Regions from separate parts of the Methylobacterium sp. GC_Met_2 genome, predicted to be linked through region 1. Evidence: predicted binding sites of a transcription regulator. Region 1 holds the regulator's gene; each other region holds the start of a gene.
What was found. The regulator PhoB, encoded in region 1, activates phosphate uptake and scavenging genes when phosphate is short. The targets are predictions, from matches to a motif close to TGTCATNNANCTGTCAT.
Positions count from the first base shown of each region.

Region 2: a site for PhoB is predicted at 2,019-2,035, ahead of OXS49_RS26280 (UDP-2,3-diacylglucosamine diphosphatase). Genes of this name have one in related genera too.
Region 3: a site for PhoB is predicted at 2,011-2,027, ahead of phnC (phosphonate ABC transporter ATP-binding protein). Genes of this name have one in related genera too.
Region 4: a site for PhoB is predicted at 2,076-2,092, ahead of OXS49_RS11620 (calcineurin-like phosphoesterase family protein). Genes of this name have one in related genera too.

Region 1 is NZ_JALNUM010000092.1:13,134-16,573, forward strand. It holds gene OXS49_RS24540 (protein-disulfide reductase DsbD domain-containing protein) at 1-1,243, shown strand, start outside; gene phoB (phosphate regulon transcriptional regulator PhoB) at 1,380-2,075, opposite strand; gene phoU (phosphate signaling complex protein PhoU) at 2,201-2,920, opposite strand; gene pstB (phosphate ABC transporter ATP-binding protein PstB) at 3,035-3,440, opposite strand, start outside.
Region 2 is NZ_JALNUM010000107.1:15,723-19,162, forward strand. It holds gene OXS49_RS26275 (glycosyltransferase family 1 protein) at 96-1,142, opposite strand; gene OXS49_RS26280 (UDP-2,3-diacylglucosamine diphosphatase) at 1,153-1,968, opposite strand; gene OXS49_RS26285 (aminotransferase class V-fold PLP-dependent enzyme) at 2,483-3,440, shown strand, end outside.
Region 3 is NZ_JALNUM010000133.1:11,594-15,033, reverse strand. It holds gene OXS49_RS28810 (ceramide glucosyltransferase) at 1-612, shown strand, start outside; gene OXS49_RS28805 (DUF1045 domain-containing protein) at 645-1,331, shown strand; gene OXS49_RS28800 (chloramphenicol acetyltransferase) at 1,324-1,959, shown strand; gene phnC (phosphonate ABC transporter ATP-binding protein) at 2,071-2,910, shown strand; gene phnD (phosphonate ABC transporter substrate-binding protein) at 3,006-3,440, shown strand, end outside.
Region 4 is NZ_JALNUM010000026.1:1,980-5,419, reverse strand. It holds gene OXS49_RS11620 (calcineurin-like phosphoesterase family protein) at 332-1,993, opposite strand; gene OXS49_RS11615 (L,D-transpeptidase family protein) at 2,177-3,440, opposite strand, start outside.

The DNA.
Region 1 (3,440 bases):
GACGTTTGCCACCGCCGCCGCCTTCGCTTTTTTCGGCGGCCTCATCCTCAATCTGATGCCCTGCGTCTTCCCCGTCCTGTCGATCAAAGTGCTGAGTCTCGTGCGGCATGCGGGCGAGGGTCCGGCCCGCCTGCGCCTGCACGGCTTCGCCTATACGGCCGGCGTGCTGGCGAGTTTCCTGGGTCTGGCCGGAGTGCTCATCGCCCTGAAGGGCGGAGGGGCGGCGATCGGCTGGGGATTCCAGCTGCAATCGCCCCTGGTGGTGGCGGGGCTCGCCTATCTGCTCTTCGCGATGGGTCTGAGCCTGTCCGGCGTGGTCGAGGTCGGGGGACGGCTCGCGGGTGTCGGCGATCGCCTGACCCGGCGTTCCGGCCTGAGTGGTTCGTTCTTCACGGGCGTGCTGGCCACGCTGGTGGCGACGCCCTGCACGGCGCCGTTCATGGGCTCGGCAATCGGCTTCGCGCTGACCCAGAGCGCAGGTGTGGCGCTTGCCGTGTTCGCGAGCCTCGGGCTCGGCCTCGCCCTGCCGTTCTTGGCTCTCACTCTCTGGCCCCCGGCCCTTCGGGCGCTGCCGCGGCCGGGCGCCTGGATGGAGACGCTCAAGCAGGTGCTCGCCTTCCCGGTCTACGCCACCGTGGCTTGGCTGGTCTGGGTCCTGGCGCAGCAGGTCGATCCGCGGGGCCTTCTGGCGGCGCTGATCGGCCTCGTGCTGGTGGGTTTCTCCGCCTGGGCCTGGGAGCGCGGACGCGCCGCCGCGCCCGGGGCACGCCGGATCGCGCAGGTCTGTGCGGCGCTCGCCCTGATCGCCGTGGTGGCCCTGGTGTCCACCCTCCCGCAGGACCGTGCCGCGCCGACCGCGCAGGCCGCCGCCGGTGGTATCGAGCCGTTCACGCAGGCCCGTCTCGATGCGCTGACGAGCGCGCACAAGCCGGCCTTCGTCAACATGACCGCGGCGTGGTGCATCACCTGCGCGGTCAACGAGACGACCTCCCTCTCCACGAAGGCCGTGCGGGCCGCGATGGCCGAGCGGGGCATCACCTATCTGAAGGGCGACTGGACCAACCAGAACCCCGAGATCACGCGCCTGCTGGAGAAGCACGGCCGGAGCGGCGTGCCGCTCTACCTGCTCTACACCGACGGCGGCGAGCCCCAGGTGCTGCCCCAGATCCTCACCGAGGGCACGGTGCTCCAGGCCCTGGCCTCCGTGCCGGCCGCCGACAGGAGTGCCGCGCTCACCCGCTGATCGGGGGTTCCCGAAGGGCGGAAGCCCTTTGGCGGGGTGTCGGGGCGGAGTCCAGACGCTCGGGCTTCGCCCCATAGCAAGGCTCCGCCCTGCACCCGCAAAAGGTCTTGACCTTTCGAAATCGGGACTTGGCGATTCAGGCTTCGAGGGAGAAGGTTTCGTCGAAGGCGTAGCCGGAGCCGCGGACGGTGCGGATCGGATCGGCTTGGCGTGGGCCGTTCAGCGCCTTGCGCAGGCGGCCGACATGGACGTCGACGGTGCGCTCGTCGATGTAGACGTCGTGACCCCAGACCCCGTCGAGAAGCTGCTCGCGGGAGAAGACCCGGCCCGGGGCCAGCATCAGGAATTCCAGCAGCCGGAACTCCGTGGGGCCGAGATGCAGCTCCTCGCCGGCCCGGCGCACCCGATGACCGGTGCGGTCCAGTTCGAGGTCGCCGGCGGCCAGACGATCCGAGACATGAGCCGGCTTGGCCCGGCGCAGGAGCGCGCGGATGCGGGCGAGCAGTTCCGGCACCGAGAACGGCTTGACGATGTAATCGTCGGCGCCCGTCCCGAGGCCCCGGATCCGGTCGCCTTCTTCGCCCCGGGCGGTCAGCATGATCACCGGCAGCCGCTCGGTCTCCCGCCGGGCCCGGATGCGGCGGCAAAGCTCGATCCCGGACAGGCCGGGCAGCATCCAGTCGAGCAGGACCAGATCGGGCATGCGCTCGGCCAGAAGCAGTTCCGCATCGTCGCCCCGGGCCGCCGTATCCACCAGGAAGCCCTCGGCTTCCAAGTTGTAGCGCAGCAGCGTGGTCAATGCCTCCTCGTCCTCGACGATCAGGACTTGCATACTCACCTTCGATGACCCGTTCTCGCGGCGGACGCGGCAATGGTGCCGGAGGCTCCGCCCAGCCTCAACCGAAACCGACCGTCACGGCGGCGACGCCCCCAGGATCCTGCGCCCCGGGAAGCGCTTCACGGCGCCAGACCCCCATCCACCGTCACGTAATTCGACGCATCGTTCTTCGGCCGTTCTCCGGCGAGCGTCTCGCCCGTGGCGAGGTAGTGGATCGTCTCGGCGATGTTGGTCGTGTGATCGCCGATGCGTTCGACATTCTTGGCGCAGAACAGCAGGTGCGTGCAGAACGAGATGTTGCGCGGATCCTCCATCATGTAGGTCAGAAGCTCGCGGAACAGGGAATTGTACAGCGCGTCGATCTCGCCGTCGCGCTCCCACACGTCGTGGGCCGCCTCGATATCGCGGCTCGCATAGGCGTCCAGCACGTCCTTCAGCTGGCCCTCCGCGAGGTCGCTCATGTGGCGCACGCCGAGCACGATCTTCTGCGCCGGCGCCTGATCGGAGATCGCCACGACGCGCTTGGCCACGTTCTTGGCGAGGTCGCCGATCCGCTCCAGGTCCCCGGAGACGCGGATCGCCGAGATGGTCTCGCGCAGGTCGATCGCCAGGGGCTGCCGCCGGGCGATCAGCAGGACGGAGCGCTCCTCGATATCCCTCTGGAGGGCGTCCAGGCGCTTGTCGGCGAGGATCACCGCCTGGGCGAGCCCGTCGTCGCGGCGCACCAGGGCGTCGGTCGCCTCGGTGGTCATCTTCTCCGCCACGCCGCCCATCTCCGAGATCGAGCGACGGAGGTTTTCGAGATCGGTGTCGTAGGAGGTAACGATATGGCCGGGCATGGATGGATCCTTCGATGGGGGCCAGGACGTGCGATCCCACCCGGTTGCCGCGATCCCGCCCGGCCGCCGCGGCGCCCGGGTCGCGATGGCGCGGAAACCGGTCTTCGAAACAGCTTAGCCGAAGCGGCCGGTGATATAGTCCTGCGTCCGCCGCTCGGTCGGGTTCATGAACATTTTTTCGGTTTGTGAGAATTCAATCAGCTCGCCGAGATACATGAAGGCGGTGAACTGCGAGATGCGCGCCGCCTGCTGCATGTTGTGCGTGACGATCGCGATGGTGAACTCGTCGCGCAGCTGCTCGATCAGCTCCTCGATCCGGCCCGTCGAGATCGGGTCCAGCGCCGAGGTCGGCTCGTCGAACAGGATCACCTCCGGGCGCTGGGCCACTGTGCGAGCGATGCACAGACGCTGCTGCTGCCCGCCCGACAGGCCCATGCCGGACTGCTTCAGCTTGTCCTTGACCTCGTCCCAGAGCGCCGCCTTGCGCAGCGACGCCTCGACCCGGTCGTCAAGCTCCGAT
Region 2 (3,440 bases), on a different contig from region 1:
AAAAGGTTTCCGACCTTTTGCAGGTGCAGGGCAGCCTCCTGCCACCGGGCTTTGCCCTGCCGAGCCACCAAAGGGCAAGCCCCTTGAAAACCCGTTCAGGCGGCGTCCCGGGCAAGGCGCTCGCCGCCATGGGCTTCGATGATGTTGCCGAAGAACTGGCGCGCGCTCACCTCCCAACCCCGGCGCAGGGCCTCGGCCCTGCACTCGGCCCGGGACAGGTCGAGGGCGGCGAGGGCGGCGACCCGCAGGTCCTGATCGAGAATGCCCACCCGCGTGCCCCCGATCACGTCGTTCGGGCCCGGCACCGGGAAGGCCGCCACCGGCAGGCCGCAGGCCAGCGCCTCCAGCAGCACGATCCCGAACGTGTCGGTCAGGCTCGGGAACACGAACACGTCGCAGGCCGCGTAGATCGCCGAGAGCGCCGACCCCGTCCGGGTCCCGAGGAACCGGGCCGCCGGCGCCAGGCTCTGGAGTCGCCCCCGGTCCGGCCCGTCACCGACCACGATCTTGGTGCCCGGCAGATCGAGATTCAGGAAGGCCGCGATGTTCTTCTCCACCGCCAGCCGGCCGACATAGAGGAACAGCGGTCGCGGCAGATCGGCGAGTTCCTCGGGCGGCGGTGCGCCGGGCTTGGCGGGGCGGAACCGCTCGGTGTCGACCCCGCGCGTCCAGCGCATCATGTGGGTGAAGCCCCGGGCCTCCAACTCGCTCTGGAGCGAGGCCGTGCTGACCATCGTGCCGCGGGCGGCCCCGTGGAAGCGGCGCAGATAAGCGTAGGACCACGCCTCCGGCACGGGCAGGCGGGCGGCGAGGTATTCCGGGAAGCGCGTGTGATAGCTCGTGGTGAACGGCAGGCCGTGCGACAGGCAGTGCCGCCGCGCCGCGTATCCCACCGGACCCTCGGTCGCGATGTGGACATGGGTCGGCCGCTCCGCCCGCCAGCGCGCCGCCACCCGCTCCCGTCCCGCATAGGCGAGGCGGATCTCCGGGTAGCCCGGCATCGGCAGCGAGGGGAAATCCGCCGCCGTCAGCATCGTGGTCGCGAAGCCGTGCTCTGGGGCCCGGCGGACCATCTGCTCCAGGGAGCGCACCACGCCGTTGACCTGCGGATGCCACGCATCGCTGGCGATCAGGAGCTTCACGGTCGAGCCCTCACGCCACCGCGCGCCGGCCCGGGACCGCCTGCGGCACGGTCTCGGCCGCGCGGGCACGCAGCAGGCTCGGATAGTGCAGCACCTCCATGCGGCCGTCGTAATGCTCCACCAGCCCGGTGCAGGATTCGACCCAATCGCCGGTGTTGAGGTAGCGCAACTCGCCGATCGGCCGATCGGCCGCGTGGTGGATGTGGCCGCAGATCACCCCGTCGGCGCCCTGTCGGCGCGCCTCCTCGGCCAGGATCGTCTCGAACCGGCCGATGAAGCTCACGGCGTTCTTCACCCGCAGCTTCGCCCAGGCCGAGAGCGACCAGTAGGACAGTCCGACCCGGCGGCGCATCTTGTTGAGCAGCGTGTTGAGGGACAGCGCCAGCGTGTAGGCCCCGTCGCCGAGATGGGCGAGCCAGGGCGAGTGGCGCACCACCATGTCGAACTGGTCGCCGTGGATCACGAGGTAGCGCTTCCCGTCGGCGGCCTCGTGAATCGCGGTCTCGGAGACTTCGATGCCGCCGAAATTCATGCCGACGTAGTCGCGCAGGAATTCGTCGTGGTTGCCCGGCAGGTAGACGACCTTGGCGCCCTTGCGGACCTTGCGCAGCAGCTTCTGGACGACGTCGTTGTGCTCCTGCGGCCAGTACCAGCCGGAGCGCAGCTGCCAGCCGTCCACGATATCCCCGACGAGGTAGATCGTGTCGGCGTCGTAATCCCGCAGGAATGACAGCAGCAGACCAGCTTGGCAGCCGCGCGTCCCGAGATGCAGATCGGACAGGAACAGCGTCCGGACCCGGACCGGCATCTCCTCACCCTCGGCCACGGCTTCGTCTCCCGGCGGCTGAATACGGCCGGGATCCAGAGCGCGATCCCATCTCAGTTTGATGACGCGCCGAGGGCGGTATCCTGCGAGCCTGGGTGCGTTGCGGCGTAGCTTCTCAATCGGAGATTAGTATCGCTGCGGCGCACAAAAAATTTTTTTGGCAAGTTCCGGAAGTTTTTCCGGTTTTCCTTTCACGCTACACCGCCTCATAATGCCAGATAACCGGCGGCTCGGTACGAGCGCGGCCGGGCATGACAGGAAGGCGGCGAGGACGGCCCTGGGGCCGTCGGGCGGGACGGCATTTCGGAGGCGACCGGCGCGCGGGGGCGCGCCGCGACGCGAGCGGCACGAGGCCGCCTGCCGCTCCGCTGCGCCCCCCACCCACGGCAGAGGATGGCGTTCGAGGCGGCGTGGCGCGAGCCGCGCCCGCCGGCGCCGGACCGACTCCCGAGGACGTTTGGACAACCCGTCGCAGGCTCGGCCTGCGCGCAATCGACTATTCGGAGGAAACATCATGGCCGCAACCCGGCGCCCCGGTCGCAACCATCTCTTCATCCCCGGCCCGACCAACATCCCGGACCGGGTGCTGCGCGCCATGCACGTGCCGTCCGAGGATCACCGCTCGCCGAGCTTTCCCGAGCTGGTGAAGCCGCTCCTGCAGGACTCCAAGATGGTGTTCGGCTCGACCGCCGGAACGGTGATCCTGTTCCCGTCCTCGGGCACCGGCATCTGGGAATCGGCCCTGTCCAACACGCTCTGCCGCGGCGACACGGTGCTGACCTCGCGCTACGGCCAGTTCAGCCACCTCTGGGTCGACATGGCTCAGCGCCTCGGCCTCGACGTGGTCGTCCAGGAGGAGGAGTGGGGCACCGGCGCCGATCCGCAGAAGATCGAGGAGGCCCTGCGCGCCGACAAGGACCATAAGATCAAGGCCGTCATGGTCGTCCACAACGAGACCGCCACGGGCGTCACCAGCGATATCGGTGCGGTCCGCAAGGCGATCGACGCCGCCGGCCACCCGACGCTGCTGTTCGTGGACGGCATCTCGTCGATCGGCTCGCTGCCGTTCTACATGGACGACTGGAAGGTCGACTGCGCCATCGCGGGCTCGCAGAAGGGCTTCATGCTGCCGGCCGGCCTCGGCCTGATCTGCATCAGCCCGAAGGCGCTCAAGATCGCCGAGGGCGGCACCGGCCGCAACGACCGGCTCGGCCACGCCTACTTCGCCTGGAAGGACCAGCTCGCCGCCAACGCGACCGGCTACTTCCCCTACACCCCCGTCCTGCCGCTGCTCTACGGCCTGCGCGAGGCTCTGCAGGTCGTGAAGGAGGAGGGGCTGGAGAACGTCTACCACCGCCACCACGTGCTCGCCGAGGCGACCCGCCAGGCGGTTGCGGCCTGGGGCCTCAAGCCCTGCGCCAAGGAGCCGAAGTGGAACTCCGACACGGTCACGGCGATCGTGGTCCCGGAGG
Region 3 (3,440 bases), on a different contig from region 1:
TTCCTCAACACCCTCCAGGCGCGCTGGCAATACGCCGCTGAGGCGTTCGGCCTGGGCTTCGCGCAGGGCAAGAGCATGCTCTGGCACAAGCCGTTCCTGGAGGCGCACGGTGGACTCCAGGCGCTTGCCGCCGAGATCGCCGAGGACGCGGCCGCCACCAAGCTCGTGCGGGCCGCCGGCAAGCGCGTCCACCTCGTGGCGAGCCCGTTCGAGCAGCCGCTGGGCCCGCGCGGGTTCCGGGAGGTCTGGGCGCGGCAGCTGCGCTGGGCTCGGCTGCGCCGGGTGACCTTCCCGCTGTTCTTCGCCCCCGAGATCGGCAGCGGCGTCCTGCTGCCGGCGCTGCTGCTGGCGCTCTGGGCCGGCAGCCTCGCCGGGCTCGTCGGCGCTGCATGCCTCGCGGCGCTGTGCTATGCCGCCGAGGTCGGGCTCGCGATCTGCGCCGGCTGGCGGCGCGCGCCCCGCATGCTGGCGGCCTTCCTGGTGCGCGATGCCCTGATCCCGGCGATCTGGTTGGGCGCCTGGGTGCAGAGCGCGATCGTGTGGCGCGGCAACGCCATGGATGTCCGCCCGCGCCGGGCCGCCGAGGCTCGGCCCTATGCGCCAACGGCCTGATCGCGGTCGCCCCGCGCCCCGGAGGTGAAGACGTGACGCGCCGCTATGCCCTGTATTGGCTGCCCACCCCGGGCTGCCCCCTGGAGGCCTTCGGCCGGAGCGTGCTCGGGTACGACACCGCCTCCGGGGAGGCGGTCGCACACCCGGCGGGACTGGGCGAGCTTGCTGCCGTCAACGCGGGGGCCCGGGTCTACGGCTTCCACGCGACGCTCAAGGCGCCGATGCGCCTTGCGCCGGGGGTAACGGAGGCCGATCTCGTCGTCGCCGCCCGCGGCCTCGCGACCGCCCACCCGCCGGTGGCGCTCGGGCCGCTGCGGGTTGCGGCCCTCGGGCGGTTCCTCGCCCTGGTGCCGGAGGCGCCGCCCCCGGAACTCGGCTTGCTCGCGGCCGAATGCGTGGCGGCCCTGGAGCCCCTACGGGCGCCGCTCACCGAGTCCGAACGCGCCAAGCGCCGGCCGGAGCGCCTGGATCCGCGCGGCCGCGCCCTGCTCGACCGCTGGGGCTATCCGCACGTGTTCGAGGCCTTCCGCTTCCACATGACCCTGACCGATGCCCTGCCGGAGCCCGATCGCGACGGCTGGCACCGCCGCCTCGCCGAGGCCTACGCCGCCTCGGGCCGGGAGCCGGTGACGATCGACGCGATCTGCCTCCTGACCCAGGATGCGGGCGGGCCGTTCCGGCTCCTGGCGCGCCTGCCCTTCGGTGCGTCCCATGGCTGAGGTTCCCAAGGTCTCTCCGCCCCTCGGCCTCGCACCCGCCATCGACCCCAGCGCCCGGGTCGGATCCTGCCGACTCGGCCGATACACCGAGATCGGCGCCCGCACCCGCCTGACCAAGACGAGCCTCGGCGATTATTCCTATATCGGCCAGGATGGCGAGGTGATCTACACGGCGATCGGCAAGTTCTGCTCGATCGCCGCCAGCGTGCGGATCAACCCGGGCAACCACCCGATGGAGCGCGCCTCGCAGGCCCACTTCACCTATCGGGCGCGTGCCTACTGGCCCGAGGAAGCGGACGAGCCGGCCTTCTTCGACCGGCGCCGGGCGAGCCCCGTTACGATCGGCCACGATGTCTGGATCGGCCACGGCGTGGTGGTCCTGCCCGGCCGAACCATCGGCACCGGTGCGGTGGTGGGGGCGGGCGCAATCGTCACGCGCGACGTCGCCCCCTACGCGATCGTGGTCGGCAACCCGGCCCGGCCGGTCCGGCGCCGGTTCCCCGAGGATATCGCCGCGCGGCTGGAGCGCCTCGCGTGGTGGGACTGGGACCACGAACGCCTGCGCCGTGCGCTTCCGGATTTCCGCGCCCTGTCGATCGAAGCATTCCTCGATCGATACGACACGTGAGGCCGCTATCGGGTAGATATCCTGCGCCGGCAAACAACATCGACATGTATTTGTCATCCAATCGTCGCGTAAGCAGCGTTTAGCTGCGGCCATTCCGCAGCGGATGGATGCATGCTCGTCATCGAGGATCTTACGCGCCAGTACGGTGACCGGCGTGCCGTGGACGGCGTCACGTTGCGAATCGAGCCGGGCAGCTTTGTCGGGGTGATCGGCCGGTCCGGCGCCGGCAAATCGACGTTGCTGCGCCTGATCAACCGGCTGGCGGACCCGGGTTCGGGCCGTATCCTCCACGACGGGCGCGACGTCACGGCCCTGAAGGGGCGGCATCTGCGAGAGTGGCGCACGCGCTGCGCCATGATCTTCCAGCAGTTCAATCTCGTCGGACGCCTCGATGTGATGACCAACGTGCTGATGGGGCGGCTCAGCCACGTGCCGAGCCATCGGGCCCTGCTGCGCCTGTGGTCCGACGAGGACCGGGCAATGGCGCTCGCGGCGCTGGACAGCTTCGACATGGGCGAGTTCGCCGGCCAGCGGGCCGACGGCTTGTCGGGCGGCCAGCAGCAGCGCGTGGCGATCGCCCGCGCCCTCGTGCAGGAGCCGCAGATCCTGCTGGCAGACGAGCCGGTGGCCTCCCTCGATCCGCGCAACACGCGCCTCGTGATGGACGCGCTCGCCGAGGTGAACCGGCGCTACGGCATAACCGTGCTGTGCAATCTGCACTCGCTCGACCTCGCGCGCGCCTATTGCGACCGCCTCGTCGGACTCGCGGCCGGCCGCGTGGTGTTCGAGGGCGGGCCGTTCGACCTGACCGAGGATGTGGCGCGCCGGCTCTACGGGCTGGAGGCCGGCGAGGTCTTGGACGATTCGGCCCAGCGGGAGGCGGAGCAGCGGGCGGCGCTGCCGGGCCGCGTTCCGGCCCGGCCAATCCGCGAGGCCGCCCTCGGCGCATGAATCGGGCCCCGGCCCCAAAACAAACGACAGATCGGGAAACGCCCGGCCGACCCAGAGGGCGGCCGAAGCCCGCACCAACGCCGAAGGACCGCACGATGATCACTCGACGCACCCTCGCCGCCGCCGCCGCGGCCCTCGCCCTGCTCGGCCTGCCGGCCGCCGCCCAGGATTGGAAGGCCAAGTATCCCGAGCTGACGCTGGCGGTCATCCCGGCGGAGAACGCCAGCGGCACCGTCGAGCGCTACACGCCGCTGGCGGGTTATCTGGGCAAGGCGCTCGGCGTGCCGGTGAAGCTGCGGGTGGCGAGCGACTACGCCGCGGTGATCGAGGGCCAGCGGGCCGGCAACATCCAGATCGGGTATTACGGCGCCGCCTCGCTCTCCCGCGCCGTCATGACCGGCGTGAAGATCGAGCCGGTCGCGAGCCCGAAGCACGAGACCGGCATCTCGGGCTACTATTCCGTGGTCTACGTGCTGGCCTCCAGCCCGTACCGGACGGTCGCCGATCTCAAGGACAAGAACCTCGCCCTG
Region 4 (3,440 bases), on a different contig from region 1:
CAAATGGGGCGGCCCAGATGGCTCAAGCGCCCCCCCTCCCCCCTCTGCGGGGGAGGGGGGGCGCTTGAGCCGCTTTCGCCTCTCCAAGGAAGATAAGTGCATCCGTTAGCCCCGCGAGGGGGAGGGGAAACGCGCGGGTTTCTCAAGCCCTTGGTGTTCGGCAGAGATGTGTGAATCCGCAAGCCCGCACGGGAGAGGGGACCCGCGCATCAATCGGCGAAGGCGGCATCCCTGTCGTGTACCGTGCGCGTTGCAATCGGGCACGGCTCTCAGCTCTTGTCGTGACGCGCTCTGTTGCGCCGAACCGGTGTCCACTTCGGCGGAGTGCGCTCTAACCGCCCGCGCGCTCGCCCAAAACCTCCAGTACGGCGACGCTGCGGATCGGGCGCCCGTACTCGTCGGACCCCTCCACGGTGACGCGATGGGCGCCCGGCGCGAGGTCGTCGGGCAGCCGCGCCGTCCAGATGTGGGTGGAGGGTATGGCCTGCACCCAGCTCTTCTTGGTCTCGAGATAGCGGGCGAAGAGTTCCGCGACGAACGGATCGGTTCGCCGGGTCCGGGTCATCGCCTGAGCCGGCCGGTCGCCGATCCGGAACGCCAGGTTCGTGCGCGGGCCGCCATCGAACACGTTCACCACCAGATTCGTGTCGGCGAGCGCATCCTGCGGGACCGGCGACCGGAGTCCCTGTACCGGCCGGGTCAGGCGGATCACCTCCACGGCGCCGGCCCGCGCCTCGCTCTCGAACAGGATCCGCATCGTCTCGTCCGGCTGACCCTGCGCCGGCAGGTAGCGGGTCGTGTAGTCGGTCCCGCGCACCGACAGGAGGTGGAAGCCGTTCGGCGTGCCGTCGCGGCTGTCGGCCGAGGGGATGCCGGTGCGCGTATCGGGCCCGCTCCACCACGAGCCCGACACGGCGGTCAGCACGTGATGATGGTGCCCCTGGGCCGGGTAGTGGTGCTCGGTGGTGTGGGTGTGACCGGCCAGACTCAGCACCTTGCGCCCCGCCAGCAGGTCGAGGAGTTCCGCGCGGTCGGTGGTGATGCCGTGGGGATCGTCGGGCGTCGTGTCGGTGACGAGCGGGATGTGCATGGCGAGCACGATCAGGTCGTCCCGCGGAATTTCGGCCAGCAGGTTGCGCAGGAAGGTCAGGCTGCGCTCGCCGATCCGGCCCCGGTAGGTGTTGGCTCCCACCGGCACCGGCGGCCCCAGCCACTCGACATTGTCGAGCATCACGAACCACGCCCGCCCGTGGCGGAACGCGTAGGTCGGCGCGCCGAACACCCGCTTCCAGGTTTCGCGGCTGTAGCGGGCATCGGGCGACTGCATGTTGAGGTCGTGGTTGCCCGGCAGGCTGTACCAGGGCAGGCCGATCCGGCCGACGATGCGGTTCGAGCGGCCGTAGAGTGACAGATCGTCGAACAGCACGTCGCCCATGGTCATGCCGAAGGCGGCGGGGATCGCCATGGCGCGGGCGATTGCGGTGTCGCGCACGTGGTCGAGTTCGAACCGGCTCTCGGGCTGCGGATCGGTGAACAGGACGACGTCGAAATCCGCGGGCTCGTCGACGCGGGTCAGCGTAAAGTCGATCGAGGCCGGCAGGGGGCCGGTCGGCGCTACGCCCCGGTAGCGCAGGCCCACGCTTGCGGGGGTGCCGTCCGGCTGGTGGATGTAGGAATGGCGCGGCACGTTGTCGGCGTCCCGCGGCAGGGCATAGCCCGGGGGCTTGATCACGAAGACCGCGCCGTCGCCGGGCATCGGCAGCCGGTAGCGGCCCTGGTCGTCGGTGCGCGCGATCTCGCGGCCGTTGGAGACGAGGACCCCCGGCAGCGGTGCCCGGTCCCCGCCAGCCCCATCCACAGCGTCGACGATCCCGGTCGCCTCCGCGGCGCCCTGCGCGTCGGCACGTCCGGCCACGAGGCCCAGACCTGCGAGACCGACCACGGTCTCGCGGCGGGTCAGGCGTCCGTCTCCGGGAATGGGTTCGCGCGACATCGGGACTCCTGAAGAGAATCGTGCTTCGCCGCCCGGCAAAGCCGCGACCGAGACGTGGTTTCAAGCGGCCAAGCAGACGCAGTTGACCGGGGGATGACAAACACCCTCGGAAACGCGCGAGGCCCGCATCTCGGCGGAGATGCGGGCCTCGAAAAGTCCGAACCGAGCGTATCGGCCGGTCGCTTACTCCTCGTCGCCGGGCTCGAAGCTCTGCGGCATCGGCTCGGCGCTGGCGACCGGGGTCGGCGCGCCGATGGTCGAGGGCACGTTGACGCCATCGCGCTTGTAGATGTCGTCGCGGAACTGGACGATCCCGTCCGGGGTCGACCACGCCGTGATGTAGGTCCAGTAGACCGGCACCGGCTGGGCGATGTTGGCGTCGACGCGCTTGCCGCTCTCGATCGCCTCTTCGACCTTCTGGCGATCCCAGCCGGGCGTGTCCTTCAACAGCCACGTGATGTACTCGCGCACGTTCTGCACGCGCACGCAGCCCGAGGAGATGAAGCGGAAATCGTCGCCGAACACGCCCTTGGTGTTCGTGTCGTGCATGAACACGCCGTAGGGGTTCGGGATGTTGATGCGCACGATGCCCATCGAGTTGAAGTCGGCGCCCGAATCCTGCCGATAGGTGAAGCGGGTGCCCTCGTCGGAGAACCAGTTCACGGATTTCGGCGAGACCTCCTGACCGTTGGCCAGGATGCGGATCTTGTTGTCCGTCAGGTAGTTCGGATCCTTCTGCATCTTCGGGATCAGGTCCTTCTTCACGATGGAAGCCGGGACCGTCCAGGTCGGGTTGAAATTGATCTGCGTCGCCTTGGTGTTCATGATCGGCGACTGGCGGTCGATTTTGCCGACGCCCGCGGCGTGGAGCGTGACGACCTGACCGTTCTCGACCGTCTCGACGAGCGCGGCCGGGATGTTGGTGATCACGAAGCGGCGGCCGAGATCGCCTGAATAGGAGCGCAGGCGGACCACATTGGTCTCGAGCTGGCGCAGGCGCACGTCGGCGGGCACGTTCATCGCCTGCTGGGTAGCGAGGCTCATCGTGCCGGTCTGGCTGAGGCCGTGGCGGGCCTGGAAGCGCTTCACGCCGGCGGCGACGTAGGAATCGTATACGCCCGAACCACCGGCCGCCGAATCGAGATCGCCGGTGACGATCAGGCGCTGGCGCACGGCGGCCACGGCCGGGCCGCGGGAGCCGACCCGCAGGTGCTCGGCACCGGAGACCGGCCGCCAGCCGCCGCGGGTGACGATGTCCTTGTAGCGCTCGACCATCTGCTCGGTCGCCGCCACCGTCTGGGGCGACAGAATCGGCACGGTCTCGCGCTGCACCTGCATGCCGGCGGGGGAGGCATAGTCCTGCGCCCATTCGGCCTGGGCGTAGTTGCCCTGGTCGCGGGCTTGGGCGGTGCCGATTCCCAGGGCGCCGAGGGCGGCCACGCTCAGG